DNA from 2 places in the Cellulomonas sp. P5_C5 genome. Region 2 is predicted to be linked to the other one. Evidence: predicted binding sites of a transcription regulator. Region 2 holds the regulator's gene; the other holds the start of a gene.
The links. Region 2 encodes LexA, which represses DNA repair genes until DNA is damaged. Its sites were predicted from a motif close to TCGAACANNTGTTCGA; they were not measured.

Region 1 (6,010 bases), on a different contig from region 2:
CCGTCGTCGGCTTGCCTACGACATCCAGAAGAAGTCCGAGGGCATCTACGCCGTCATCGACTTCCACGCGACGCCCGCGACCGCCAAGGAGCTCGACCGCCAGCTCGGCCTCAACGAGGTCGTCCTGCGGACCAAGGTCCTGCGCGCCGACGCCTGATCTCATGTGGGTGGCCGCCCGTAACGTGCGGCTCCACAACTTCCGACTGATCGAACGAACGAGGAGCTGGGCATGAGCGGTGAGACCGTCATCACGGTGATCGGGAACCTGACCGGGGATCCCGAGCTGCGCTTCACCCCTTCGGGGGCCGCTGTCGCGAACTTCACCGTCGCGTCCACCCCCCGTACGTTCGACCGCCAGAGCAACGAGTGGAAGGACGGCGACACGCTGTTCCTCCGCTGCTCGATCTGGCGGGAGGCGGCCGAGTCGGTCGCCGAGTCGCTCACCAAGGGCACCCGCGTCATCGTGACCGGCCGGCTCGTGCAGCGCTCGTATGAGACCCGTGAGGGCGAGAAGCGCACCGTGTACGAGCTCCAGGTCGACGAGGTCGGCCCGTCCCTGCGCTACGCCACGGCCAAGGTCACCCGGACCCAGCGTTCGGGTGGCGGCGGCGGTGGCTTCGGCGGCGGGGGCGGCGGCGGCTTCAACAACGGTGGCGGTGGCGGCGGATTCGGTGGCTCCGGCGGCGGTGGCGGCAACCAGCAGGACGACCCGTGGGCGACGCCCGCAGGTGGTGCTGGCGGTGCCGGCTACTCCGACGAGCCCCCGTTCTGATCGGCGCCTGACACTCAGACATCTCCCATCCCTGGGCACGGCAACGCCCAGGGCTCCAGCAGACAAGGAGCACCACGATGGCCAAGGCCGTGGTCCGCAAGCCGAAGAAGAAGCAGAACCCGCTCAAGGCGGCGAAGATCGACGTCGTCGACTACAAGGACACTGCGCTGCTGCGCAAGTTCATCTCCGACCGCGGGAAGATCCGCGCTCGCCGGGTGACCGGTGTGTCCGTCCAGGAGCAGCGCGCGATCGCGCGTGCCGTCAAGAACGCGCGCGAGATGGCACTCCTGCCGTACTCGTCGTCCGCACGCTGAGAAAGGGGACCATCATGGCGAAGATCATCCTGACCCACGAGGTCACCGGTCTCGGTGAGCCCGGCGACGTGGTCGAGGTGAAGGACGGGTACGCCCGGAACTTCCTCGTCCCGCGCAACCTGGCGACGCCCTGGACCAAGGGCGCCGAGAAGGACGTCACCGCGATCCGCAAGGCCCGCAAGGCCCGCGAGATCGCGACGCTCGACGACGCCAAGGCGATCCGCGACTCGCTGCAGAGCAAGCCGGTCGTCGTGTCGGCCAAGGCCGGCGAGTCGGGCCGTCTGTTCGGTGCCGTCACGACTGCCGAGATCGCCGACGCGGTCAAGAAGTCCGGCGCACCGCAGATCGACAAGCGGAAGGTCGAGATCGGTCAGCCGATCAAGGCCCTCGGCGAGTACCAGGTGTCGGTCCGTCTGCACGCAGGCGTGTCCGCGACGGTGACCGTCAAGGTCGTCGCAGCCTGAGCTGAGCAGCACCCAGCAGCGCCCCGTTCCCCCTGTGGGAGCGGGGCGCTCCTGCGTTCAGCACCACAACGTCCGAGCATCTGGCCGCCCCGACGACCACATGTGCGGACGTCCTGTGTCTCGGACCTGTTGCGTCCGAGGAAGTGGCTGCTCCGACGCTCACTTGCTCGGACGTCCCGTCTCGTCAGACGCCCGTGACCATCCACGCCGTGCCGCGGGCGCGCCAGCCGGTGGTGACCGCGCGGGCCAGCATGAAGACGCCCGCGAACGCCGCCCACAGCCACGCCAGGCCCGCAGCGCCCGGCGGTGCGGCCTCGCGGACGGCCAGCGCGAACGGCACGTAGACCACCAGGGTGGCCATGCCGGCCCAGGCGAGGAAGCGGCCGTCGCCGGCGCCGATGAGGACGCCGTCGAGGACGAACACCCAGCCGGCCATCGGCATCGTCACGGCGGCGACGACGAGGGCGGCGATCGCGGCTGCCCGGACGTCGTCGGCCGTCGTGAAGAGCGGCACGTACACCCACGACAGTCCGCCGACGACGAGGCCGAGCGCGGCACCGGCGCCGACCCCCCACTGGAGGGTCCGTCGCAGGACCGCGCGGACGCGGGGSACGTCGGCGGCRCCSAGSSCGTGGCCGACCAGGGCCTGGGCGGCGATGGCCAGGGCGTCGAGCGCGAACGCGGCGAGCCCCCACACGGCGGCGACGACCTGGTGCCCGGCGAGCTCCACGGCCCCCAGACCGGTGGCCACCCACACGGTCAGCAGGATGGCGAGCCGCAGGGACAGCGTGCGGACGAACAGGGGCGTCCCGGCGCGCGCGTTGGCCCAGATGCCCCCGGCCGCCGGTCGGAGCTGCGCACCCGAGCCGCGCGCGCCACGGACGACGACGACGGTGAGCGCGGCGGCCATCGCCAGCTGCGTGAGGGCGGTGCCGAGCCCGGAGCCGGCGATGCCCATCCCGACCCCGTAGACGAGCACGACGTTGAGCACGGCGTTGACGACGGCACCGGTCGCAGCGACGACCAGGGGTGTGCGGGTGTCCAGCAGCCCGCGCAGGGCGCCCGTGGAGGCGAGGACCAGGAGCATTCCGGGCAGGCCCGGCGCCGACCAGCGCAGATAGGTCACGGCCTGCTGGGCGACCTCGTCGGAAGCCCCGAGTGCCTCGATCAGCCACGGAGCGCTCAGCCACGTGACGGCCGCCAGGACGATGCCGAGGCCCAGGGCCAGCCACATCCCGTCGACGCCGACCTGGAGCGCGCCCGCGCGGTCGCCCGAGCCGAGGCGTCGGGCGACGGCCGCGGTCGTGGCGTAGGCGAGGAAGACGCACAGCCCGATGACGGTCATCAGCACCGTCGAGGCGAGCGCCAGACCGGCCAGCGGGGCGGTGCCGAGGTGGCCGACGACGGCGGAGTCGACGAGCACGAAGAGCGGCTCGGCCACCAGAGCGCCCAGTGCCGGGACGGCGAGGGCGAGTATCTGGCGGTCGATGCCGGGCGGTCGATGTCCGACAGATGAAATCGCGGCCAACCTTTCTCGCATCCACAGCAGGTGCACAGCGTTCCTGCGGGTGACACGCGGATCTGAGGCGAACTTCACCCCTCTGTCCACACCCCTGTCCACGGACTGTGGACAGAATCGGACGTGATCCACAGCCTCGCTCACAGTAGGTGAGGGGTCGCTCCACAGAAGTCTGCACGTTGCCCACAGGGGCGCGCAGGGGCGTTTGGACGACGGGCTCGCAGCACCTAACGTCGCGAGTGCGAGGACCCGATGCTGCGCCTGGGAACTCGTCTGGGCGCGGATGTCAGACCCCCCATGGAACATGTGTTCGGATGACGACGATGGGGATCATGTGACGATCGAGGACCTCGAGTACGGCGCGCCGTCCGGGACCAACCGCGGTGGCGGCGGCTACGACCGGACCCCCCCGCAGGACCTCGACGCCGAGCGCAGCGTGCTCGGCGGCATGATGATCTCCAAGGACGCGATCGCCGACGTCGTCGAGCAGATCCGCGGCACCGACTTCTACCGCCCGGCGCACGAGGTCGTGTACGACGCGATCATCGACCTCTACGGCCGCGGCGAGCCGGCCGACGCGATCACGGTCGCGGACGAGCTGACCAAGCGCGGCGAGATCCAGCGCATCGGTGGCGCCCCCTACCTCCACACCCTCATCTCGTCCGTCCCCACCGCCGCGAACGCCGGCTACTACGCACGGATCGTGCGCGAGCGGTCCGTGCTGCGCAAGCTCGTCGAGGCCGGCACCCGCATCGTCCAGCTCGGCTACGGCACCGACGGTGGCGACGTCGACGAGATCGTGAACAACGCGCAGGCCGAGGTCTACGCCGTCACCGAGCGGCGGTCGTCGGAGGACTACCTGATCCTCGGCGACATCATCGGCGGGGCGGTCGACGAGATCGAGGCCGCCGGCCACCGCGGCGAGGGCATGATCGGCGTGCCGACGGGGTTCTCGGACCTGGACCGGCTGACGAACGGCCTCCACCCGGGCCAGATGATCGTGCTCGCCGCCCGGCCCGCCATCGGCAAGGCCCTCGCCCTCGACACGCCGCTGCCCACCCCGTCCGGCTGGACCACCATGGGCGAGGTCCAGGTCGGCGACCTGTTGCTGGCTGCCGACGGGACGCCGACCCGTGTCGTCGCCGCCACGGACGTCCTCGTCGGGCGTCCGACGTACCGCGTGACCTTCGACGACGGCAGCGAGATCGTCGCCGACGCCCTCCACCAGTGGGCGACGAGCACCCGCGCCGAACGCCGCCGGAACGCAGGCCTCTCGGCGATCCGCACGACCGAGGAGATTCACGCCAGCGTCCGCTGCGCGACCGCCGACGCTCGCGCGAACCACTCGGTCGCTACTGCCGCGGCCCTGCGTCTGCCCGAGGCGGATCTCCCGATCGACCCGTATGCGCTCGGGGTATGGCTCGGCGACGGTCACTCGGCGTCGGCGCGATTCACCAGCGCCGACCCCGAGATCGCGATGCTGATCGAGGGTCGTGGCCTCGTCGCACGAGCCTCCGCGTCGGGTGCCGGTCCCGCTCGGCTGTACTCCCTCCAGCTTCCGGTCGACGTGGTCGCCGAGCGCTGCTGCGAGGTCTGTGGCACGGCGTTCGTGCCGAAGCGGTCGCACGTCCGCACCTGCGGGCGCTCGTGCGGCGGCAAGGTGAAGACGCTCACGGGCCCGGTCCCCGTGCCGACGTGCCCCGACTGCGGCGTCGAGACGACAGGGCTCCTGCGGTGCCAGCCGTGCCACGACGCCAACGGGACGGTCCACGGTCGGCTCCGTACGCTCGGCGTCCTGGGCAACAAGCACATCCCGTCGTCCTACCTGCGCGCGAGCGAGCAGCAGCGGCGAGATCTGCTGGCGGGCCTCCTCGACACGGACGGCACCGTCAACCCGACCGGCTCGCCGCAGATCGCCCTCACGAGCCGCCGCCTGGCTGAGGACGTCCGCGAGCTGGTGCACTCCCTCGGGTACCGGACCGGGTGGTCGACCAAGCGAGTGGCCGGCCGGACCGAGGCCTCGTCCGTCGCCTACACGCTGACCTTCACGACCGACGACGAGGTGTTCGCCCTCGAGCGCAAGCGGCTCGTGCACAAGGAGCGTCGCCGACCGCCGACCGCTCGTCTGACGCAGCGGTTCATCGTCTCGGTCGAGCCGATCGAGAGCGTGCCCGTCCGCTGCGTGGAGATCGAGCACGCGACGCACCTGTACCTCGCCGGGCGCTCGATGATCCCGACGCACAACTCGACCATGGGCATCGACATCGCCCGGTCCGCCTCGATCAAGCACAACATGACCTCCGTCGTGTTCTCGCTCGAGATGAGCCGCAACGAGATCACCATGCGTCTGCTCTCGGCCGAGGCGCGCGTGCACCTGCAGAAGCTGCGCAACGGCCAGATGGGCGAGGACGACTGGGCCAAGATCGCCGCCACGATGGGAAAGATCTCCGAGGCGCCGCTCTTCATCGACGACTCGCCCAACATGTCGCTGATGGAGATCCGCGCCAAGTGCCGACGGCTCAAGCAGAAGCACGACCTCAAGCTCGTGGTCATCGACTACCTACAGCTGATGTCCTCCGGCAAGCGCGTCGAGTCCCGTCAGCAGGAGGTCTCCGAGTTCTCCCGAGCGCTCAAGCTGCTGGCAAAGGAGCTCGAGGTGCCGGTCATCGCCATCTCGCAGCTGAACCGTGGCGCCGAGCAGCGCACCGACAAGCGACCGCAGATGAGCGACCTTCGTGAGTCGGGTTGTCTCACGGAGGACACCCGCATCCTGCGCGCCGACACCGGTGCGGAGACCACCCTCGGTGAGCTGTATGCCCTCGGCACCAAGGACGTTCCGGTCTGGGCGCTCGACGAGCGGCTGCAGTACGTCCGCCGGCACCTGACGCACGTGTTCCCGACTGGCACCAAGCCGGTCTTTCGCCTGCGCCTGGCGTCCGGC
Region 2 (22,645 bases):
TGGCCACGGGATCCACCACGCTGAGCGTCAACCTGCCGAACCTCGCCCTGGAGCAGCAGCCCGGCGTGCATCGCCTCGCCTACCTGCACCGCAACGTGCCCGGGGTGCTGGCGGCCGTCAACGCGACGCTCGCCGAGCACGGCGTGAACATCGAGGGTCAGCTGCTCGCGACCCGCGGGGACCTCGGCTACGTGGTCACCGACGCCGGTGCGCGGGTCGACCCCGCCGTGGTCGAGGCGCTGTCCACGCGCCCGGAGTCCGTGCGCCTGCGCCTGCTGTCCTGACGCAGCACTGAGGGCCCCGACCAGGTTCCTGGTCGGGGCCCTCAGTCGTGCAGGCTCAGGCGGAGCCGGACTTGCGCTGGAAGCGACGCTGCGAGGGACCCGCGGTCTCCGAGCCGTGCACCTGACCGGTGTTGGTCGAGCCGTCCGCGGTGCGGTGCTGGTTCGACTTCTTGCGCTCGAGCGCCTCGCGGAACTTCGCCTTCGTGTCGTCGCTCACCGCCGCCTCCGTGGTCGCCTTGTCGTCGTCCTGGGCCATGGGCGTCTCCTTACGATGCTGTGTGCCGTCGGACGTCTGCGCCCGCGACCTGCCCAGCCTGACCGACTCACGCGCGCGGCGCCACCTCTTCTCACGCCAGGTAGCGTCGGTCGGGTGCTCCCGGCCACCTTGCTCCCCCACCGGCGGGCCGGCGGGCTGTCCTGGCCGGTCATCTCCCTGGGCCTGTGGCAGAACTTCGGCGCGACGACACCGTTCGCGGACCAGCGCGCCCTCGTCCTGCACGCCGTCGACCGCGGAGTCGTGCACCTGGACCTCGCTAACAACTACGGCCCGCCGCCCTTCGCGGCAGAGGAGTCGGTGGGCCGCCTCCTCGCCCGTGACCTGCGCGGACATCGCGACGAGCTGCTGATCACGACGAAGGCCGGGTACCGGGCATGGCCGGGGCCGTACGGCGAGCACGGCTCCGCGAAGTACCTGAGGGCGTCGTTGGACGAGTCGCTGCGCCGTCTCGGCGTCGATGCGGTCGACGTGTTCTACAGCCATCGGTTCGACCCGAGCACGCCTCTGGAGGAGACGCTCGGCGCGCTCGACCGGGCCGTGCGTTCGGGCAAGGTGCGGCACGCCGGGATCTCGTCCTACTCGGCCGACCGCACGGTCGAGGCGCTCGCCGTCGCCCGGTCGCTCGGGCTGCGCCTCGCCGTCCACCAGCCGGCCTACTCGATGCTCAACCGGTGGGTCGAGCAGCCCGGTGCCGACGGCCGGTCGCTGCTCGACGTCGCCGGAGACGCTGCGATGGCCGTCGTCGCGTTCTCCCCGCTCGCGCAGGGCATGCTCAGCACGCGCTACCTGCACGGGGTGCCGGCCGACTCCCGGGCAGCCCGTGGCGGGCCGCTGCGGACCGAGTGGCTCACCGACGCGACCCTCCACCACGTGCGGGCGCTCGACACGATCGCCCGGGCGGGCGGGCGGACCCTCCCGCAGCTGGCCCTGGCGTGGGTGCTCCGGGACCCGCGCGTGACCTCTGTCCTGGTCGGCGCGCGCACCACGGCGCAGCTCGACGAGAACCTGGCCGCCGTCGCCCTCCCCCCACTGACGGACGACGAGCTGTCCGCGATCGAGCCGCACGCCGTCGACGCCGGCATCAACCTGTGGGGAGTCCGGTCCAGCGACCGCTGACTCAGCTCCCGACGGGCAGGTGTGTCGACCACCACCGCAGCACGTGCTCGAAGCGGACCGCACGGTGCTTCGGGTTGCCCGACCGCGTGAGCTCGTGCCCCTCGCCCGGGAACAGCAGCAGCTCCGCGTGGACCCCGCGGCGCTTCAGCTCGACGAACCAGCGCTGACCCTGCTCGACCGGGCAGCGCCAGTCCTGCTCCGAGTGGATGACCAGGGTGGGCGTCCGGACCCGGCCGACGTTCGCCATCGGCGACTGGGCTGCAAGGGCCGCGGCCCCCGCCTCGTCGTCGGCGTCGCCCAGGTACTCCAGGCCGAAGAACCAGCCGATGTCGCTGGACCCGACGAAGCTCACCGGGTCGAGGAAGCCGCGCTCGACGATCGCCGCCACGAACCGGTCCGTGCGCGTCGTCAGCCACGCGGTCAGGTAGCCGCCGTACGAGCCACCCATGACCCCGACCCGCTCGCCGTCCAGTGCCGGGTCCTCCAGGGCCGCACCGAGCAGGGCGAGGACGTCGTCGGTGTCGACCGTCCCGAAGCCCCGGTGGATCGCGAGGCCGTGCGCCCGCCCGTACCCGGAGGACCCGCGGGGGTTGCCCAGGACGACCGCGTACCCGGCCTCGGCCAGCACCTGGACCTCGTCGAAGAGCCCGTGGGTGTACTGCGCGAACGGACCGCCGTGGATCATCAGGATGGTCGGGTGCGGCCCGGAGCCGTACCGCTCCTCGTCGGGCGCCACCACCCAGCCGTGCACCTCGTAGCCGTCCGGCGCGGTGGCGACGAGCTCGACGGGGACACGCGTACGCCCGGTGGCACGCAAGGCGACCGAGAGGTCGGTGCGCGCCTCGACCGCTCCTGAGGCCGCGTCGACCCGGAAGACCTCACCGGCCGACGTCGGCGTCGCCGCGGTCACGACGACCCGCCCGGTCCCCCCAGCGACCGCTGCGCCGGACACGACGTGGGTGCCACCGACGAGCGTCGTCGCCGCGCCGTCGGCCGTGACGCGGACCAGGTGCGCGGCGCCGCGACGCTCGATGACGACCACCGCGTCCCCGTCCAGCTCCCCCACGAGGGCCGTGACCTGGTCCTCGTCGGGGTCCGTGAGGCGCTGCGGCACCGCGTCGGCGCGGTCGAGATCCAGCCGGTAGAGGCCCGTCTGGGTGGCGACGAAGTCCCGGCCCGTTCGGCCGAGGTCGCTGGCGAGGAACCAGAGGGTGCCGCCGTCGGCGGACGGCAGCACCGCGTCGACGCCGAGGGTGCTGCCCGCGTCCGCGTCGGTGACCGGGACCGGGGAGCCGGGGTCGCCGGTCGGCGACGCGACGACGCGCACCACGTCGCTGCGCAGGTCGGACTCGCGCGCGGCGTGCCGGGACGAGACCCCCACCAGGGCGGCACCCGACGGGAGCCACCGCACACCGCTCACGCCGGTGTCTCCCGTGGTCAGCCGCGACGGCTCGGGCGGCGTCGCCGGACGCTCGCCGTCCGTCGGGACGTCGACCACGAACACGTGCTGCGGGCGGTCCCGGAAGAAGCCCACGCCGTCCGACCGGTACTTCAGCTCCGTGATGTGCCGCGGGTCCTCGCTGCCGGGCTTGCCGTCGGCGGCGTACCGGCCCTCCTCGGGCACCCGGGCCACGTACGCGATGCGCGTGCCGTCCGGGGAGAACCGGGGCTCGGACGCGCCCAGGGGTGCGTCCGTCAGCCGGATCGGCTCACCGCCTGCCGTCTCGACGACGTGCACCTGCGGCTTGCCCTCGGGCTCCGCCCGCAGGAACGCGACCCACCGGCCGTCCGGGCTCACGTCCGGCGCCGTGTCCCGGTGGCCGCGGGTCAGCACGCGCGGCACCTCGCCGCCGTCGAGGTCGACGGACCAGAGATGGCCGACGTACTCGTCGACGGTCAGGTCGGGCTGGAGGACCGACACGACGGCGCGGGTGCCGTCCGCCAGGACCGCCGGCGCACCGGGGACACGCAGGAGCGCAAGGTCGCGAGGTTCCACCCGACGAACCTACGTGGTGCCGCCGACACGTGCAGGTCGCTCCGTGCCGCTCAGACCGAGCGGACGTCCTCGCCCGTCGGCGCGCTCTCGTCGTCGTCCGAAGGTTCTGTGCCCGGCTCCGAGTCCCGCTCGGCGCGCAGCACCGTGATCGCCGCCTCGAAGTCCTCGAGCGAGTCGAACGCCTGGTAGACGCTGGCGAACCGCAGGTAGGCGACCTCGTCCAGCTCCCGCAGCGGGCCGAGGATCGCGAGACCGATCTCGTAGGCGTCGATCTCCGCCGAACCCGCGCTGCGGAGCGTCTCCTCGACCTTCTGTGCGAGCAGAGCGAGGTCGTCCTCGCTGACCGGGCGCCCCTGGCACGCCTTGCGCACGCCACCGGCGATCTTCTCGCGGCTGAACGGCTCGGTGGCACCGGAGCGCTTCACGACCGACAGGCTGGCGGTCTCCACAGTGGTGAATCGACGGTTGCAGTGCGGGCACTGCCGGCGTCGCCGGATGGTGGAGCCGTCGTCCGAGGTCCGCGAGTCGACGACCCGCGAGTCCGGGTGACGGCAGAACGGACAGTGCACGGTGTCCCCCTTCGTGCTGGTGCGTCGACGCCTCGACATCGGGCAGGACGTCTGTCGACAGCGATCGCGTCGTGAACGCCTCCGTGACGCTAGGCCACGGGCCCCCGCGTCGCAAGGCGCCTCGTCGGGCGGCGCGCAGATCGTTCTCCGACGTAGAACGAGGTCGGTCGCGCGCTCGGCGAGCACAGACGCCGCGCGAGGCCGGCCGGCCGGGAACGCACGAGAGCGGCCACCCGAAGATGGCCGCTCTCGCGGGGACGCCCCCGTCCCAGGTCACGGACCGACTCGCCTCGGTGCCGCGCTGTACTGCGGTGAGCCCACGAGCTCACGCTCGTCGACCTCACACCTCCGGCAAGCCCCCCAGCTCGCCTTGTGAGGTAAGGCTAACCTAGCCGCCGCACGATCGGATGGCAACCGAGCCGCCGTCGAGGGGCGCTCAGCTCGCGGGGACGACGATCACCTGACCGGCCATCAGGCCGGCCTCGGGAAGCTCGTTCAGACGGACCAGGTCGACCACGACGTCCCGGACGTCCTCGGACGGCGCGGCCACCGACTCGGCGATCTGCCACAGGGTCTCCCCCGGCTGGACGACGTGCCGCACGACCTCCTGCGCGGAGACGGGGCCGTCGGCGGACGCCTGGCTCGCGACCAGGTTCGTCAGGACGACAGCGACGGCGGCGAGGATCCACAGCACGGCGCGGCCGCGCGCGGTGAGGCGCAGGTGCGCGGCGGACGGGGCCGAGACGTGCGCGCGCGGCGCGGCGGAGACCGCCACCCGGTTCGCCGTCCGGCTCGACACCGGGTTCGACACACGGTTCGACACCCGGTTCGGCATCGCCGGTCCCATGACCATCGCGCTCATCACGTCCCTCGTTCCTGCTCGGCCCGGCTGCCCGGGGTACCGCTCCACCAGCCGCGTCAGCGCCGACCCGAGGTCGAACGCCTGTTCGTCGAACGTCTGTACGATGTCTACCAGCATCCGAGGACACTGTCGAGACACGATCGAACAGATGTTTGATCTTCAGCCCCGACTTCCCTAGGCTGGCGATGCAGCACAAGCGCACCACGAGGCACTGACATCGCCGCCGGGATCCCCCGTCGCCGCAGGTCAGGACCTCGCGGGCGGGAGCAGGTACAGGCGGAGAAGGCCGGGCGTGCTGCGCGGCGGCCGCCGGACGGAGGAGGAGCGCAGTGACGGACTCAGGGGACACGTCCCAGCCCGAGAAGGACCTGGCGACGGTCCACACGCTCCCGGACGGGGCGCCCGGATCCGACGGCCTCACCGCGCGCCAGCGCCTCGTGCTGGACACCATCCGGTCGTCGGTGGAGTCCCGGGGCTACCCGCCGAGCATGCGGGAGATCGGGGAGGCCGTCGGTCTCACCAGCCCGTCGAGCGTCAAGCACCAGCTCATGGCGCTCGAGCGCAAGGGGTACCTGCGCCGCGACCCCAACCGCCCGCGCGCCATCGAGGTCGTGCACGCCGACGACTCGCGCGGCGTCGGCACCTGGACCGCGCCCGACGGCAGCCGCTCCGCCTTCCCGGACCAGGGGGACGGCGAGCGCCTGCCCGCTCCGTCCTACGTGCCGGTCGTCGGCCGGATCGCGGCGGGCGGGCCCATCCTGGCGGAGCAGGTCGTCGAGGACGTCTTCCCGCTCCCCCGCCAGCTGGTCGGCGACGGCGACCTCTTCCTGCTCAAGGTGGTCGGCGACTCGATGATCGACGCCGCGATCTGCGACGGCGACTGGGTCGTGGTCCGGCGTCAGCCGGTGGCCGAGAACGGCGAGATCGTGGCGGCGATGATCGACGGCGAGGCCACGGTCAAGACTCTCAAGCGCATCGACGGCCACGTCTGGCTCATGCCGCACAACCCGGCCTACTCGCCGATCCCGGGTGACGAGTCCACGATCCTGGGGCGCGTGGTGAGCGTCCTGCGCAGCCTCTGACACTCCGTCGTCGGGCCGCACCTCTGTCGGGGTGCGGCCCGACGTGCGTCAGAAGCCGAACTGACGAGCCACCGAACGCACGGCGTCCGCAGACTTCCGCAGCCCCGCCAGCTCCGCGTCCGACAGCGGTACCGGCAGTCGTTCGCCCACGCCGTGCGCTCCCACGATCGCGGGGACGGACAGGCAGACGTCGCTGATCCCGTGGAAGTCGTCCAGCAGCGAGGACACCGGCAGCACGCGTCGTTCGTCCTTGACGATGGCCTCGATGATCCGGGAGCCGGCCAGTGCGACGGCGTAGTTCGTCGCGCCCTTGCCCTCGATGATGCGGTAGGCCGAGTCGACCACCTCGTGCGCGATGCGGTCCCGCACCTCCGCGGTCAGAGGCCCGCTCCCACCGCGGCCGGTCCACTCCAGCAGCGGGACCGAGCCGATGCTCGCCGACCCCCACAGCGGCAGCTCCGTGTCCCCGTGCTCGCCGGCGATGTACGCGTGCACGTTCTGCACCGCGACCCCGGTGTGCTGCGAGATGAGGTAGCGCAGCCGGGACGAGTCGAGGACGGTGCCGGACCCGAACAGCTGCGACGGCGGAAGGCCGGAGATCTGGAGCGCGGCGTAGCTGACCACGTCGACGGGGTTGGTCACCATCACGTAGACGGCGTTCGGCGCCACCTCGACGAGGGCCGGCAGGACCTTGCGGACCAGCCCGATCGTGGCCTCGGCGAGATCGAGGCGCGACTGGCCGGGCTTCTGCTTGGCCCCGGCGGTGAACATGACGACGTCGGCGTCCGCGCACACCGCGATGTCGTCGGAGCCGACCACCTCGGCCATCGGCATGAACTGGATGCCGTGCCCGAGGTCCAGCGCCTCGGCCTCGACCTTCGCCGCGTTGATGTCGTAGAGCGCCACCGACCGGGCTGCACCGCGCAGGAGAGCCGCGTAGGCCATGGTCGACCCGACCGCCCCCGCACCCACGATCGCCAGCTTCGAGGTCCGCCTGCCGCTGCGGAACGGGGTCAGGCCGATGTCTTCCAGGTCCAGGCTCTCGGTCATCTCCCGAGGCTAACCGGGTGCGGCGAGCCGCTGCAGCGCGGAGACGGCCACGGCACGGTCCGTCGTGCGCCAGAACGCCGGCAGCGACCGGGTCAGGAAGCTGCCGTAGCCGGCCGTCGCCAGCCGGGGGTCGAGCACGGCGACCACCCCCCGGTCCTCGCTCGTGCGGATCAGCCGCCCCGCGCCCTGCGCGAGGAGCAGCGCCGCGTGCGTCGCGGAGACGGCCAGGAAGCCGTTGCCGCCCGCCTTCTCGATCGCGTCCGACCGCGCGGAGCTCACCGGGTCGTCCGGCCGCGGGAACGGGATGCGGTCGATGATGACGAGCCGGCACGTCGCGCCCGGGACGTCGACGCCCTGCCAGAGGGAGAGCGTGCCGAACAGGCACGTGGCCTCGTCGGCGATGAACTGGGAGACCAGGGTCGGCAGCTGGTCGTCGCCCTGCGCGAGGATCGGCACGTCGAGCCGCTCGCGCATGGCGGCGGCCACGGCGTTGGCGGCGCGCCGTGACGAGAACAGCCCGAGCGTCCGCCCGCCGGCGGCCGTGATGAGGTCCGCGATCTCGTCGAGCTGCGCGTCCGTCGCCGGCTCGCGACCCGGCTTGGGCAGGTGCCGAGCGACGTAGAGGATCCCCTGCCGGGGGTAGTCGAACGGGCTGCCGACGTCGAGGCCGCGCCACGGCACGCCGGCCGGCGCGGTGGGCTCCTCCCCTGCCAGCGACGTCGGACCGACGGGCTCGGCGTCGGGCCGGACCTCGAGCCCGACCGCGCGGGCGATCGGGTCGAACGAGCCACCGAGCTCGAGCGTCGCGGACGTCAGCACGCCGGAGCGCCCCGCGAGGAGGTGGGTGCGGATGAGGCCGTTGACCGCGAGCGGCGCCGCGTAGAGGCGGGTGAGCACGGAGCCGCGCCGGTCCTCGCCGCGGCTGCACCACAGGACGGTGTGCCGGTGGTCCTCGGGGTCCGCCGCCATCCGGTCGGCCACCTCGTACAGCGCGAGCATCGTGGCCTGCGCGACCTTGCGACCGCCCTCGGGGGGCACGTTCGGGCCGGTCTCCGGCTTGAGCACCGTGAGCAGGGCGCGGGTGGCGTCGCGCACGCTGGCGACAGCGTCCCGGGCCGCCGGGGGCAGCCCGTCGCGGAACCGGGCCTCGGGCAGCCCGACCAGGACGGTGGCCAGCGCCTGGCTGGCCGAGTCGAGGTCGGTGGTCGGGACGCCGCCGTGCCGACGCGCGAGCCGGGCGGCGTGCTCGATGGTGGCGACGGACAGCTCGGAGGTCGCCTGTGCCGTCACCCGGTCCGTCAGCTCGTGCGCCTCGTCGACGATGAGCACCTGGTGCTCCGGCAGCACGCCGGGTGAGCCCGAGGCGGCGATGCCGAGCATCGCGTGGTTGGTGACGACGACGTCGGCCTCCCGCGACGCGGCCTTCGCCTTCTCCGGGAAGCACTCGGCGAGCATCGGGCACTTGCCGCCCAGGCACTCCAGCGAGGTCACGGACACCTGCCGCCAGGCCCGGTCGGTGACGCCGGGCACCAGGTCGTCGCGGTCGCCGCTGTCCGTCTCGTCGGCCCACTCGCGCAGCCGCAGCACCTGCTCGCCGAGGCTCTCGGACAGCGCCGACGCCCCCGTGCGCGCGGGAGCGGGGTGCTCTGCGGCGCCGGCGTGGTCCCCCAGGTCGAAGAGCGTGCCCGTGTCGTCGTCGGGGTACCCGCCCGCGACCTTGTGCACGCACACGTAGTTGTGCCAGCCCTTGAGCAGGGCGATCGCGGGCGTGCGCGGCAGGTGGGGCTCGAGGGCCTTCGCGACGAGCGGGAGGTCGCGCGTGATGATCTGGCGCTGCAGCGCGAGGGTCGCGGTGGAGACGATGACGTGCTCGTTCTCGAGGACCGCGTGCCGCACGGCGGGGACCAGGTAGCCGAGCGACTTCCCGGTGCCCGTCCCGGCCTGGACGAGCAGGTGCTCGCCCTTGTCGATCGTCTCCGCGACGGCGACGGCCATCTCGTGCTGCCCGTCACGACGGACCCCGCCGAGCGCCCCGACCGCGACGTCGAGGAGCGTCTCGACGGAGGGGTCGGCGTCTGGCACCGCGTCAGCCTAGTGGCGGCAGAGCACGCTCAAGAACGGGCCTGTGCAGCGGCTTCCAGCTCGGCGGCGAGACCGGCGTCGACACGCGCACGCAGGGCCGTCCCGTCCGCGGTGTGCTCCTCCGACTGGATGTCGCCGTGCTCGTGCACCCGGCTCACCAGGTCCCCGCGGTCGTACGGGACGACCAGGTCGACGCTCACCCCGGGCCGCGGCAGCTGGTCGGCGACCAGCGCCTGCAGCTCGTCGATCCCCTCCCCGCTGTGCGCCGAGACGACGATCGAGTGCACCTCGCGCGAGCGCAGCCGGGCGATCGCCTCGGGCGTCGCGAGGTCGGCCTTGTTGAGCACGATGATCTCGGGCACGTCCATCGCGCCCGGGATGTCCGCGAACACGTGCCGCACGGCAGCGATCTGGCCCTCGGGATCGGGGTGGGACGCATCCACGACGTGCAGGATGAGGTCCGCGTCGGCGACCTCCTCCAGCGTGGAGCGGAACGCCTCGACCAGCTGGTGCGGCAGCGCGCGGACGAAGCCCACGGTGTCCGCGAGCGTGTAGATCCGTCCGTCGACCGTCTCCGCGCGGCGGACGGTCGGGTCGAGCGTCGCGAACAGCGCGTTCTCGACGAGGACCCCCGCGTGCGTCAGCCGGTTGAGCAGCGACGACTTGCCCGCGTTGGTGTAGCCGGCGATGGCCACCGACGGGATCGCGTGCTTCTTGCGCGACGCCCGCTTGGTGACCCGGCCCGGCTCCATGGCCGCGATCTCGCGGCGCAGCTTGGCCATGCGGTTGCGGATGCGTCGCCGGTCGAGCTCGATCTTCGTCTCACCGGGACCACGTGACCCCATGCCCGCGGCCGCACCGCCGACCTGACCACCGGCCTGCCGGGACATCGAGTCGCCCCAGCCGCGCAGGCGCGGGAGCAGGTACTCCAGCTGCGCCAGCTCGACCTGCGCCTTGCCCTCCCGGGACTTGGCGTGCTGGGCGAAGATGTCGAGGATCAGTGCGGTCCGGTCGATGACCTTGACGCGGACGATGTCCTCCAGCGCGCGGCGCTGCGACGGTGCGAGGTCGCCGTCGACGACCACGGTGTCCGCACCGACGGCTGCGACGAGCGTGGCCAGCTCGGCGGCCTTGCCCGATCCGAGGTACGTGCCCGGGTCCGGCTTCTGCCGGCGCTGGAGCAGCCCGTCGAGCACCTGCGAGCCCGCGGTCTCGGCGAGCTGCGCGAGCTCACGCAACGAGATCTCGGCGTCGGTGACGGTGCCGGAGCCCCAGACTCCGACGAGGACGACCTTCTCCAGGCGCAGCTGGCGGTACTCGACCTCGGTGACGTCCTCGAGCTCGGTGGACAGGCCCGCGACCCGGCGCAGCGACGTGCGCTCCTCGAGCTCGAGCTGGTCCCCGTCGTAGGACGAGTGCACGGTGCCGCCGGCGTGCAGCGTGGTCCCTGCCCTGGCGAGCACACGGGCCACGACGTCGTCGGCCACCTCCTGCGCGGAGCGCGTGGGCGGGGCGTCCTCGGTCTGGCTGGTGGTGTGCTGCGGGTCGGTCAAGGGGTTCCTCGTCTCGTCGGGTGCCCCCCAGGGTCCCACGGGGTGCCGACAGCGCACGAGGCATTTCGCTGCGGGCCGAGCGCGCTCGCGTGGGTATCGTCGGCGCCGTGAGCGAGCAGGACCACTACTTCACCGCACAGCCGGCCTCCCCCGACGAGCGCCGGCTGCTGCGCGTCCACCTGGCGGGCCGGGAGGTCGAGGTCGAGACGGCCGGCGGGATCTTCTCCCCCGACCACGTCGACCTGGGCACGCGGGTGCTCCTCGACCACGTCCCCGCGCCGCCGACGGGCGGGGACCTGCTCGACCTCGGCTGCGGGTGGGGACCGATCGCGCTCACGCTGGCGCTGGAGTCCCCCGCCGCGCGGGTGTGGGCGGTCGACGTCAACGAGCGGGCGCTCGACCTGACGCGCCGCAACGCCGAACGCCTGGGCGCGACGAACCTGCGTGCCGTGCGTCCCGACGAGGTCCCCGACGACGTGCGCTTCGCGGCGATCTGGTCCAACCCGCCGATCCGCGTCGGGAAGGTCGCGCTGCACGCGATGCTGACGCACTGGCTCGGTCGTCGCGCCCCCGGCGGCGAGGCGCACCTCGTCGTCGGCAAGAACCTGGGCGCCGACTCCCTGCAGCGGTGGATCGCCACCGAGCTCGGCGTCGCCGTCGACCGCACCGCGAGCGCCAAGGGGTTCCGCGTGCTCGTCGTGCACGACCGATGAGCGACTGGCGGGAGCTGCGCACCACCACCTGGAGCATGGTCGCGCTGATCTTCATGGTCGCGTTCGAGTCGCTGGCCGTGACGACCGTGATGCCGACCGTCTCGGATGCGCTCGACGGGGCCTCGCTGTACGCGTTCGCGTTCGCGGGGCCGCTGGCGACGGGGGTCGTGGGCATGGTGCTGGCCGGCCCGTGGAGCGACCGCAGCGGACCGCGGACGCCGCTGCTGGTGGCCGTCGGGCTGTTCACCGCGGGCATCCTCGTGGCCGGCGCCGCGCCGTCGATGGGCGTGCTCGTCGGGGGTCGGCTGCTCCAGGGGTTCGGCGGCGGGGCCATGACGGTCGCGCTGTACGTCGTCGTGGCCCGGCTCTACCCGGCGATGCTGCACCCGCGGGTGTTCGCGTGGTTCGCGGCGGCGTGGATCATCCCGTCGCTGGTCGGGCCGGCGGGCGCGGGAGCCGTCGCGCAGCACGCGGGGTGGCGCTGGGTGTTCCTCGGGGTCGCGCTGCTGGTGATCCCGACGACGCTGATGCTGGTCCCGGCGCTGCGCCGGATCGGGCCACCCGAGACCGCCGGTGAGGCGGCGCCGCGCGGCCGGCTCGCCTGGGCCGCTCTCGCCGCCGCGGCCGTCCTCGGGCTCAACCTCGCCGCGCAGGTGCCGCTGCCGTGGTCGGTGGTCGTCGCCGTCGGCACCGGTGTGGGCGCCCTCGTCGCGCTGCGCGCCGTGGTCCCCGCCGGCACCATGCGCGCGGCGCGCGGCCTGCCGAGCGTCATCGCGACCCGCGGTCTGGTGTCCGGCGCGTTCCTGGGGGCCGAGGTGTACCTGCCGTACCTGCTCACCGAGCGGTACGCGTTCTCGCCGACGACCGCGGGGATCGCGCTCACGTTCGCGGGTGTCGCCTGGGCCGGGACCTCGTGGCTGCAGGGACGCCTCGGGGACCGGCTGCCGTCCCGCACGGCGGTCGTCGTCGGCTCTCTCCTGGTGGTCGTCTCCGTCTCCGGGGTGCTGGTCACCGCGGCGGTCCACCTGCCGCCCACGGTCGCGATCGCTTCCTGGATGCTGGCGGGGGCCGGGATGGGTCTCGTGTACTCCCGGTTGACGGTGCTCGTGCTCGCCTACTCGGGCCCCGGGACGCAGGGCGTGAACAGCTCCGCGCTGTCGATCGCGGACTCGATCGGCGCGGCCCTCGCCCTGGCCCTCACCGCGCTCGCCTTCGCCGCGGCGGACAGCGACGCGGACGCTCCGTTCACCGCCGCGCTGGCGGTCGCCGCGGCGTTCGCCGTGGGCGCCGCGCTGGTGGGGCCGCGCGTGGGGGCCGGCCGCCCTCAGGCGGACGACTCGACCGACGACGCCGAGTCGAGCGCGCTGCGCAGCTGAGCGAGCGTCGGCACGCCCGTCGCGCGACGAACCACGTCACCGCGGGCGTCCAGCACGAGGACCGTGGGCGTGACGTCGATGGCGAGCCGCTCGCCGAGCGCCAGGTGGTCGGCGATGTCGAGGTCCGCGTACGCGACCCCGTCGGCCGTCGCGACGGCCCGCTCGACGACGTAGCGGGTCGACCGGCACGGTGCGCAGAAGGTGCTGGAGAACTGCACGACCGTGGCGCGTGCGCCGAGCGGCACGCCCAGGTCCGCCGGGGTCAGACGCACCACGATCAGTGCCCGGCGACCAGGGCGGTGAGGTCGACGTCGGCCGCGGCCACGAGGACGGCGGGTCCGGCGAGCTCGACGTGCCCGTCCGCCAGCACGCTCACGCGGACGGTCCCCCCGGGCACGTCGACCAGCCAGACGTCGGGCGCTCCCGCGCCGGCCCAGGTGCGGACCGCCAGGGCCGCCGCGCACGCACCCGTCCCGCACGACCGGGTCTCCCCGACGCCCCGCTCGTGCACGCGCATCCGCACGCGACCGACGAGCGACCCGTCCGGAGCCTCGTGCTCCCCCAGCGGCACGACGAGCTCGACGTTGGTGCCGTGCGGCGGCACCGGCGTGACCTGCGGCGCCGTGGTGAGGTCCGCTGCGGCCAGCTCGTCCTCGTCGCCGAGGGCGAGCACCACGTGCGGGTTGCCGACGTCCACGCTCAGTCCCGCGCGGGCGACGTCGAGCCCGGAGACGAGGACCTCCGCGTCGGCGCCGTCACGCACCGCCTGCGACCCGCCGGGCAGGTACCAGCGGCCCATGTCGACGGCGTACCAGACGTCGTCGCCGACGCCCGTCGGCACGGGCACCCGGCGGACGCGTCGGACTCCCGCCCGCGTCCCGAGCGCGAGCTCGCCGTCGGCCGCGTCCCACAGCCCGAGGCGCTCCAGGTAGGCGGCGAACACCCTGACCCCGTTGCCGCACATCTCCGCGACCGAGCCGTCGGCGTTGCGGTAGTCCATGAACCAGTGCGCGTCGGGGTCCTCGGCCAGCGCCGCAACGCCCTCGGGCACGTGCTCGCTGGCGACGACCCGGATGACGCCGTCCGCACCGACCCCGGCACGCCGGTCGGCGAGCCCTCGGACCAGGACCGGCGACAGCTCGACGAGCGCGTCGCGGTCGTCGAGCAGCACGAAGTCGTTCTGCGTGCCGTGACCCTTGGTCACGTGCAGCGTCGGGGCGGCCACCACGGTCATGAGCCCAGGCTACGTCGTGGCGTCGGGTCGTCGGTGGCGAGGCCCAGGTCACCGGCGTCCGCGGCGGCGACGAGCGCGAGCGCCCGCTCGACGAGGTCCGGGTCCTGGGCGTCGAGCCAGTGCACACGCGGGTCCCGGCCGAACCAGCCCATCTGCTTGCGCGCGAGGCGACGGGTCCCCGCGGCGACCGCGGCACGCGCCTCGTCCTCGGTCAGCTCGCCGTCGAGCATCGCCAGCACCTCGGCGTAGCCCACGGCCCGTGACGCCGTCCGACCCAGCCCGTGCGCGCGCAGGTGCTCGACCTCCTCGACGAGCCCGCGCGACCACATCCGATCGACGCGCTGGATGATCCGCGTGTCGAGGACCGCGCGGTCGCAGTCCAGCCCGAGCTGGACCGCCGGCACCTCGTAGACGTGCTGCGGGAGGCTCGCGGAGTACGGCCGTCCGGTGATCTCGATGACCTCCAGCGCGCGGACGATGCGACGGGCGTTGCGCGGGCCGATCCCGCCGGCCGCCACCGGGTCTGCCGCCGCGAGTTCGGCGTGCAGCGCGCGGGCGCCCTCCGCCTCGACGCGCGCCTCGAGGCGCGCCCGGACGTCGGCGTCGGTCCCGGGGAACTCCATGTGGTCGAGCAGCGCCCGGACGTACAGACCCGAGCCCCCGACCGCCATGGAGCGGTTGCCGCGGCCCTCGATCTCGCCCAGTGCCGTGCGGGCGCGTGCCTGGTAGTCGGCCACCGACGCGTCCTGGTGCACGTCCAGGACGTCCAGGAGGTGGTGCGGGACGCCCTGGCGCTCGTCGGGCGTGAGCTTGGCGGTACCGATGTCCATGCCCCGGTAGAGCTGCATGGCGTCGGCGTTCACGACCTCGCCGCCCAGGGCGTGCGAGAGCGCGAGCCCGAGGTCGGACTTGCCCGTCGCCGTCGGCCCGACGAGCGCGACCACGAGGGCCATCGGCGTCAGTCCAGGGTGGGTCGGGCGGGGTCCGTGTACGCGATCGGCACCTCGGGCGGCGCAGGGGCGACCGGGACGGTCGGGACCGCGTCGGGGTACTTCTCGTCGAGCCCCGCGAAGAACCGCAGCGCGCTGGCGATGCCGACGGTCAGGTGCAGGTCCAGCTGCTCGTCGGTGAGGCCGTGCTCGTAGTCGACCGTGTGCTCGGTGTAGACGGCGACCTGCTCGGCCTCGATCCGCACGAAGATCTTGGGCCAGACCATCGTCTCGGACCACGCGTTCGCGCCCAGGAGCACGTTGCCGAACTCGGTGCCGGGCACCTGGCGCGCCCAGCGGCCACGGACCTGCAGGTACTCCTTGGCGCGGCCCAGGGTGATGAACCAGAACGGGTGACCGTCCCAGCGGCCCACCAGGTCGCCGTCCTTGTCGGTGCCGTAGACCGACCCGCGGGCGTCGAGCCGCTCGGCCACCCGCGCGGTCGACAGGGGCGGCAGGGTGGTGGGCTCGTGCTCGGCGGATGACATCGGGACCTCGGCGTGTCGGGGACGGACAGCGAGAGACCCTACCGGGCGTCCCAGAGGAGCACCGCGTGCTGCGCCCCGAGCTCCGTCGACTCCGCGAGCACCCGCGACCGGACGGGGCGGTCGCCGGCCGCGCCCAGGAGCACCTGCCACGGCGCCCAGCCCCGGACGGCCAGCTCGGCAGCGAGGTCGGCGTCGTCGGCCGCGAGCCGCGTCCTGGCCTCGGGCCCGGCGTCGGTGAGGTCGGCCAGCACGCGCGCGTCGTGGTCGGGTGCGCGCGGGTCGTCCGCGAGGGGTGCGTCGGGGCCGTGCCGCCCGCTGCCCGAACCGACGACGACCAGCCCGGTCGGCGCGTCGCGCACGAGCTCGCGGCCGAGGGCGGCGAGCGCCTCGGGGCTCTGCCGACCGGTCACCTCCACGACCCGCAGCCGCGTGTGCCCGCGCGCCCGCGCGAGCAGGTGCAGACCGACGGCGCTCGGGACCGACGGGACGTCCTGGCCGTCCCCGCCGAGCTCGACGGGGTCGACCGGCCACCAGAGCAGGTCGTCGGGCACACCGGCGGCGCCGAGCGAGGGTCGGACCGTCCCCGTGAGCTCGCGCGGGACCGGGCCGGGCGCCACGACGACGATCGTCGCGACGTCGGCCCCGACCACCTCGGCGACCGCGTCGACGGCCGCCGTGCGGAGCCCGACGAGCGCGTCCGCCCCACCTGCGACGCCAGGAACCAGCAGCGCGGTGTCCGGGACGAGGGCAGCGGCGACGAGCATCCCCCGAACCTACGGGAGACCTCCGCCACCCGAATGACGGCACCCCGGTGTGGCCGACCGCCGGTACTGTCGTGCGCATGGGGTCGTTCGGGGATCGCGCACGGCGCTGGTGGCAAGGGCGTCCTGGGCCCGCGGCTGCCTCGGACGCGGACGCGGACCTCGAGCCCGCCGACGACGAGCTGCACGACCGCGTCGCGGAGCTGCTGGCCCGCGAGCTGGGCGTCGCCGAGCCCGCCGCGGACCTGCCGTCCGACGTGACACCGGCCCGGATCGCCGCGTGGATGACCAACAACCAGTTCAGCTACTTCGTGGACAACGACGGTGACCTGGGTGGCCTGTGGCGCGGGCGGCTCTTCTACTTCTTCCTCTTCGGGGAGAAGTCGGAGATCCTGCAGGTGCGCGGCCAGTGGCACCGGGAGGTGGCGATCGAGCGGCTCGAGGAGGTGCTCGACGTCTGCAACGAGTGGAACGCGGACCGGATCTGGCCCAAGGCGTACGTCCGCGTCCGGGACAACGGTCGCGTGCACGTCGTCTCCGAGGTGGCGACGGACCTCGAGCACGGCGCCACGGACGCCCAGCTGAGCCAGATGCTCTTCTGCGGCCTGTCCACCGGCAGCATGTTCTTCGACGCGCTCGACGAGCGGTACCCGGACCCGGCGGGGGTGGCCCCGTGAGCGGGCCGGAGGGCGTGGTCGCCCGCAGGCCCGCGAACGAGGTGGGCTCATGAGCGGGCCCGGCTGGCTGCTGCGGGTGCTCGGCGGGCTGCCGAAGCCCACCAAGCGACCCACGCCCGACGACGAGCCGCCCGGTCCCCTGACCCGGGAGCGGATCGCGGACTACCTCGTCGCGCGCGGCTACCGCTTCGTGGTCGACGACGACGGCGACCTCACGGGGACGTGGGACGGGAGCCGCTTCTGGTTCCTGCTCCTCGGCGAGCAGCAGGAGATCCTCCAGGTCCGCGGCCGGTGGCACCGGAGCCTGCAGCTCGACCAGCGCGAGGTCGCGTCGCTGGCGGTCAACGACTGGAACCGCGAGCGCATCTGGCCCAAGGCGTACCTGCGCGAGGAGGAGGGTGTGCTCGCCCTCTACAGCGAGGTGTCGGCCGACTTCGAGCCCGGGGTGACGGAGCCGCAGCTCGCGCAGCTGCTCGCGTGCGGGCTGGGCACGGGCGTGCAGATGTTCTCGTCGCTCGAGGCCGTCCTCCCGCGTGACGACGTGACGCCGCCGGACGTGCCGGACAACTGAGCGGTCAGCGCCGCGCGAACGTCGGCAGACCGAGCACGACGGGTCCGGCCGGGCCGCCGGTGCCGCAGGCCTCGCCGGCGCCACCGTGGCTGTGCTCGTCCTGGCTGCTCTGGCGCCGGTCCCACGCGTCGCCGGCGGCCGTGCGTCGCACGGCGAACGTGCCGCCCGTCAGCGCGGAGTCGGCCACGAGGTGGTACGGCGCGGCGTGCGTGACGGTCACGGACACCAGGTCGCCCGGGCGGGGGACGTCGACGTCCCCGTCGGGCAGGGCGAGGTGCACCAGCCGGTTGTCGGCAGCGCGCCCGGTGACGCGGTGCGTCGCACCGTCCTTGCGGCCCTCCGTCTCGGCGACCAGCACCTCCACGGTCCGGCCGATCTGGGCCTGGTTCTCCTCGTGCGCGATGCGGTCCTGCAGGGCGGTCAGCCGCAGGAAGCGCTCCTGGACCACCGCTTTGGGGATCTCGTCGGTCAGGTCGAACGCCGGGGTCCCCGGGCGCGGCGAGTACTGGAACGTGAACGCGGAGGAGAACCGCGAGGCCTCGACGACCCGCAGGGTCTCGGCGAAGTCCTCCTCGGTCTCCCCGGGGAAGCCGACGATGATGTCGGTGGTGATCGCCGCGTCCGGCATCGCGGCCCGCACGCGGTCGAGGATGCCCAGGAACTTCTCCGACCGGTACGAGCGGCGCATGGCCCGCAGGATGCGGTCCGAGCCTGACTGCAGCGGCATGTGCAGCTGAGGCATGACCGTCGGGGTCTGGGCCATCGCCTCGATGACGTCGTCGGTGAACGCGGCCGGGTGCGGGGACGTGAAGCGCACCCGCTCGAGGCCCTCGATCGCGCCGACGGCCCGCAGCAGCCGCGCGAACGCGCCGCGGTCACCGAACTCGACGCCGTAGGAGTTCACGTTCTGGCCCAGCAGGGTGACCTCGATGGCGCCCTGCGACACGAGCGCCTCGACCTCCGCGAGGATCTCCCCCGGCCGGCGGTCGCGCTCCTTGCCGCGCAGGTGCGGGACGATGCAGAAGGTGCACGTGTTGTTGCAGCCGACGCTGATGGACACCCAGCCGGCGTAGACCGACTCGCGCCGCGTGGGCAGCGTGCTGGGGAAGACCTTCAGCGACTCCTCGATCTCGACCTGGGCCGCCGCGTTGTGCCGCGCGCGCTCCAGCAGGACCGGCAGGACGTCGAGGTTGTGCGTGCCGAACACGACGTCGACCCACGGCGCCCGCTCGACGATGCCCGCGCGGTCCTTCTGCGCGAGGCAGCCGCCGACCGCGATCTGCATCCCGGGCCGTGCGCGCTTGGAGGCGGCGAGCCGGCCGAGGTTGCCGTAGAGCTTGTCGGCCGCGTTCTCGCGGACCGCGCACGTGTTGATGACGATGACGTCCGCGTCCTCCGCCGCAGCCTGCACCGGGCTCGCCGCGACGTACCCGGCCTGCTCCAGCATGCCGGCCATGTGCTCGGAGTCGTGCACGTTCATCTGGCACCCGAGGGTCTTGACCAGATAGGTGCGCGCAGCGCCGTCGCGCTCAGGTGTCGAGGCGTCGGGCAGCAGGGCGGGCAGGGTCGTGGACATCACCGACAAGGGTACGGCCGCTCTTCCTGAGTCCCTCACCTGGGGGCTTGCTTGACGGTGACGTTGCCGAACCGTGACCGTCATCGCTCGCCAGATCGGGCAAACCCCCCGTAGGTTCATCCAATGGTGGACACCTCAGCCGCACCGCCCGCCCCGACCGACCAGACGTCCGACGCCCTCGTGGAGCTCCGCGGCGTCGACAAGCACTTCGGTGCGCTGCACGTGCTCCAGAACATCGACCTCACCGTGAGTCGCGGCGAGGTCGTGGTGATCATCGGCCCGTCCGGAAGCGGGAAGTCGACGCTCTGCCGCACGATCAACCGGCTGGAGACCATCGACTCCGGCACCATCGTCCTCGACGGCGTGCCGCTGCCGGAGGAGGGTCGCGCGCTCGCCCGGCTCCGGGCGGACGTCGGGATGGTGTTCCAGTCGTTCAACCTCTTCGCGCACAAGACCGTCCTGGAGAACGTCACGCTGGGTCAGGTCAAGGCCAAGGGCGTCAAGCCGGCCAAGGCCAAGGAGATCGCGCTCGCCCTGCTCGACCGCGTGGGCGTGCGGAACCAGGCCGACAAGCTCCCCGCCCAGCTCTCCGGCGGTCAGCAGCAGCGCGTCGCCATCGCCCGCGCGCTCGCGATGCAGCCGAAGGTCATGCTCTTCGACGAGCCCACCTCGGCCCTCGACCCCGAGATGATCAACGAGGTGCTCGACGTCATGGTCGGCCTCGCCCGCGACGGCATGACGATGATCGTCGTCACCCACGAGATGGGCTTCGCCCGCCGGGCCGCGAACCGTGTCGTCTTCATGGACGGCGGCCAGATCGTCGAGGAAGCCGACCCGGAGACGTTCTTCACCGCTCCCAAGAGCCACCGCGCCCAGGACTTCCTCTCGAAGATCCTCACCCACTGACACGCCCCACTCAGACCGAACCGACACTGCACACCACACGAAGGGGACGAACGATGCGTAGAGGACGACTGGTACTGGCTCTCGCGGCAGCGGCCACGCTGACGCTCGCCGGCTGTTCGAGCGGCGACGGCGGAGACGACACCGACGCCGGCGCGACGAGCGAGGCGACGGAGGAGACCGGCGGCGCCGAGGGCACCATCAAGATCGGCATCAAGTTCGACCAGCCCGGACTGGGCTACCAGGACGGCAGCGAGTACACCGGGTTCGACGTCGACGTCGCGAAGTTCGTGGCCGGCGAGCTGGGCTACGGCGAGGACCAGATCGAGTGGGTCCAGGCACCCTCCGCGCAGCGCGAGACGCTGCTGCAGAACGGCCAGGTCGACATGATCTTCGCCACCTACTCGATCACCGACAAGCGCAAGGAGGTCGTCTCCTTCGGCGGCCCCTACTTCGTCGCCGGCCAGGACCTCCTGGTCGCCGCGGACGACGACTCGATCAGCGGCCCGGAGGACCTCGAGGGCAAGAACCTCTGCTCCGTCACGGGGTCCACGTCCGCGCAGCGCATCAAGGACGAGTACGCCGCCGGCACCAACCTGCTCGAGCAGCCCGGGTACGCCGAGTGCGTCACCGCCCTGACGGCAGGGACGGTCGACGCGGTCACGACGGACGACATCATCCTCGCCGGCCTCGCGGCCGTGCCCGCCAACGAGGGCAAGGTCAAGGTCGTCGGCAACCCGTTCTCCGAGGAGAACTACGGCGTCGGCATCCCGATGGACAGCGACAAGTGTGAGGCCATCAACGAGGCCATCACCAAGATGATCGACGACGGCACCTGGCAGGAGCTGCTCGACAAGAACGTCGGCGCCTCCGGGTACAAGGCGAACGAGGACCTCAACCCTCCGACGCCCGCCGCCTGCGCCTGACCCGCTGAGGGACCGGGGGCTCGCGCGTCACGCGCGGGCCCCCGGTCACCCGGAGAGCCCCCCGAGAGCAAGGAGCGTCGGTGGACGACGGCTTCCTCCAGCAGTTCACCTCACTGTTCAGCGAGTTCGACGTACTCGCCGCGTTCTGGGTCAACATCCAGCTGACGTTCTACTCAGCGATCCTCGCGCTGATCATCGGCACCCTCCTGGCGACCATGCGGATCTCCCCCGTGCCGAGCCTGCGCTGGGCCGGCTCGACCTACGTCACGCTCCTGCGCAACACCCCGCTGACGATCATCATGGTGTTCTGCGTGCTCGGGCTCTGGGGGCAGCTCGGCATCACGCTCTCCCCCGACTTCACGACGAACTTCTTCCGCCTCGCCGTGCTCGCACTGTCCGTCTACCATGCCGCGTTCGTGTGCGAGGCTCTGCGGTCCGGCGTGAACACGGTTCCCGTGGGCCAGGCCGAGGCGGCCCGCGCGATCGGGCTGTCGTTCTGGCCCGCGGCGCGGCTGATCATCCTGCCGCAGGCGTTTCGCGGCTCCGTCGCCCCGCTCGGCAACGTGCTCATCGCGCTCACCAAGAACTCGACCGTCGCGTCGGCCGCGGGCGTCGCCGAGGCGTCCGGCCTGATGAAGACCATGATCGAGTTCCGCCCCGACGTGATCCTCGCGATCTTCCTCACGTTCGCCCTCGGCTTCGTCATCATCGTCGTGCCCGTCGGCCTGGCGACCACAGCGCTCTCCCGACGACTGGCGGTGGCCCGATGAGCACCCTGTTCGACGTCCCCGGCCCGGTCGCTCGGCGCCGCATGGTGTGGGCCAACATCGGCGCGACCATCATCGTGATCGGCATCGCCGTGTGGGTGCTCGCGCGCCTCGGCGCCAAGGGCCAGCTCGACCCCGACCTGTGGACGCCGTTCCTCACGGCCAACCCGTGGACCAATTACCTCATCCCGGGCCTGATCGACACCCTGACTGCCGCCGGCATCTCGATCGTCACGGCCGCCGTCTTCGGCTTCTTCTTCGGGCTCGGTCGGCTCTCCACGTCGAAGACCGTCCGGTCGATCAGCGGCACGATCGTCGAGTTCTTCCGCGCCGTCCCCGTGCTGCTCATGATGATCTTCTTCTACCTCGGCCTCGGGCAGCTGCGCATTCTCGAGCCGTCCGACGTGCCCCTCGTCGCCGTCGTCCTGGGGCTGACGTTCTACAACGGGTCGGTGTTCGCCGAGCTCGTCCGTTCCGGCGTGCACGGCCTGCCGCGCGGGCAACGCGAGGCCGCGCTGGCCGTCGGGCTGCGGGACGGACAGTCGCTGCGGCTCGTCGAGGTCCCGCAGGCTCTCATCGCGATGCTGCCGGCGATCGCCAGCCAGCTCGTCGTCATCCTCAAGGACACCGCGCTGGGAGTCATCATCACCTACCCCGAGCTGCTGGACGCGGCGCGCCGGTTCGGCTCCGGCAACGGCAACATCCTCCAGGCGCTGGTCGTCGCGGCACTGATCTTCATCGTCATCAACTACGGGCTGACCCGGCTGGCCGACGTGCTGGCCGGACGCGTCGG

Region 1: the regulator LexA is predicted to act here: its motif matches at 3,368-3,383, upstream of ACXJKF_RS02175 (replicative DNA helicase).

What each region holds. Positions count from the first base shown of each region.
Region 1 is NZ_JBFULY010000002.1:71,181-77,190, reverse strand. It holds gene rpsF (30S ribosomal protein S6) at 1-157, shown strand, start outside; gene ACXJKF_RS02195 (single-stranded DNA-binding protein) at 230-772, shown strand; gene rpsR (30S ribosomal protein S18) at 850-1,086, shown strand; gene rplI (50S ribosomal protein L9) at 1,101-1,550, shown strand; gene ACXJKF_RS02180 (MATE family efflux transporter) at 1,735-3,090, opposite strand; gene ACXJKF_RS02175 (replicative DNA helicase) at 3,404-6,010, shown strand, end outside.
Region 2 is NZ_JBFULY010000003.1:87,027-109,671, forward strand. It holds gene serA (phosphoglycerate dehydrogenase) at 1-284, shown strand, start outside; gene ACXJKF_RS03835 (DUF5302 domain-containing protein) at 340-540, opposite strand; gene ACXJKF_RS03840 (aldo/keto reductase) at 655-1,677, shown strand; gene ACXJKF_RS03845 (alpha/beta fold hydrolase) at 1,679-3,673, opposite strand; gene nrdR (transcriptional regulator NrdR) at 3,724-4,242, opposite strand; gene ACXJKF_RS03855 (LysM peptidoglycan-binding domain-containing protein) at 4,679-5,221, opposite strand; gene lexA (transcriptional repressor LexA) at 5,434-6,186, shown strand; gene ACXJKF_RS03865 (L-lactate dehydrogenase) at 6,235-7,236, opposite strand; gene ACXJKF_RS03870 (ATP-dependent DNA helicase) at 7,246-9,318, opposite strand; gene hflX (GTPase HflX) at 9,348-10,871, opposite strand; gene ACXJKF_RS03880 (class I SAM-dependent methyltransferase) at 10,979-11,584, shown strand; gene ACXJKF_RS03885 (MFS transporter) at 11,581-12,960, shown strand; gene ACXJKF_RS03890 (thioredoxin family protein) at 12,909-13,235, opposite strand; gene dapF (diaminopimelate epimerase) at 13,238-14,194, opposite strand; gene miaA (tRNA (adenosine(37)-N6)-dimethylallyltransferase MiaA) at 14,191-15,147, opposite strand; gene ACXJKF_RS03905 (YbjN domain-containing protein) at 15,153-15,671, opposite strand; gene ACXJKF_RS03910 (hypothetical protein) at 15,710-16,435, opposite strand; gene ACXJKF_RS03915 (YbjN domain-containing protein) at 16,513-17,109, shown strand; gene ACXJKF_RS03920 (YbjN domain-containing protein) at 17,159-17,680, shown strand; gene miaB (tRNA (N6-isopentenyl adenosine(37)-C2)-methylthiotransferase MiaB) at 17,685-19,256, opposite strand; gene ACXJKF_RS03930 (amino acid ABC transporter ATP-binding protein) at 19,380-20,162, shown strand; gene ACXJKF_RS03935 (glutamate ABC transporter substrate-binding protein) at 20,216-21,085, shown strand; gene ACXJKF_RS03940 (amino acid ABC transporter permease) at 21,166-21,855, shown strand; gene ACXJKF_RS03945 (amino acid ABC transporter permease) at 21,852-22,645, shown strand, end outside.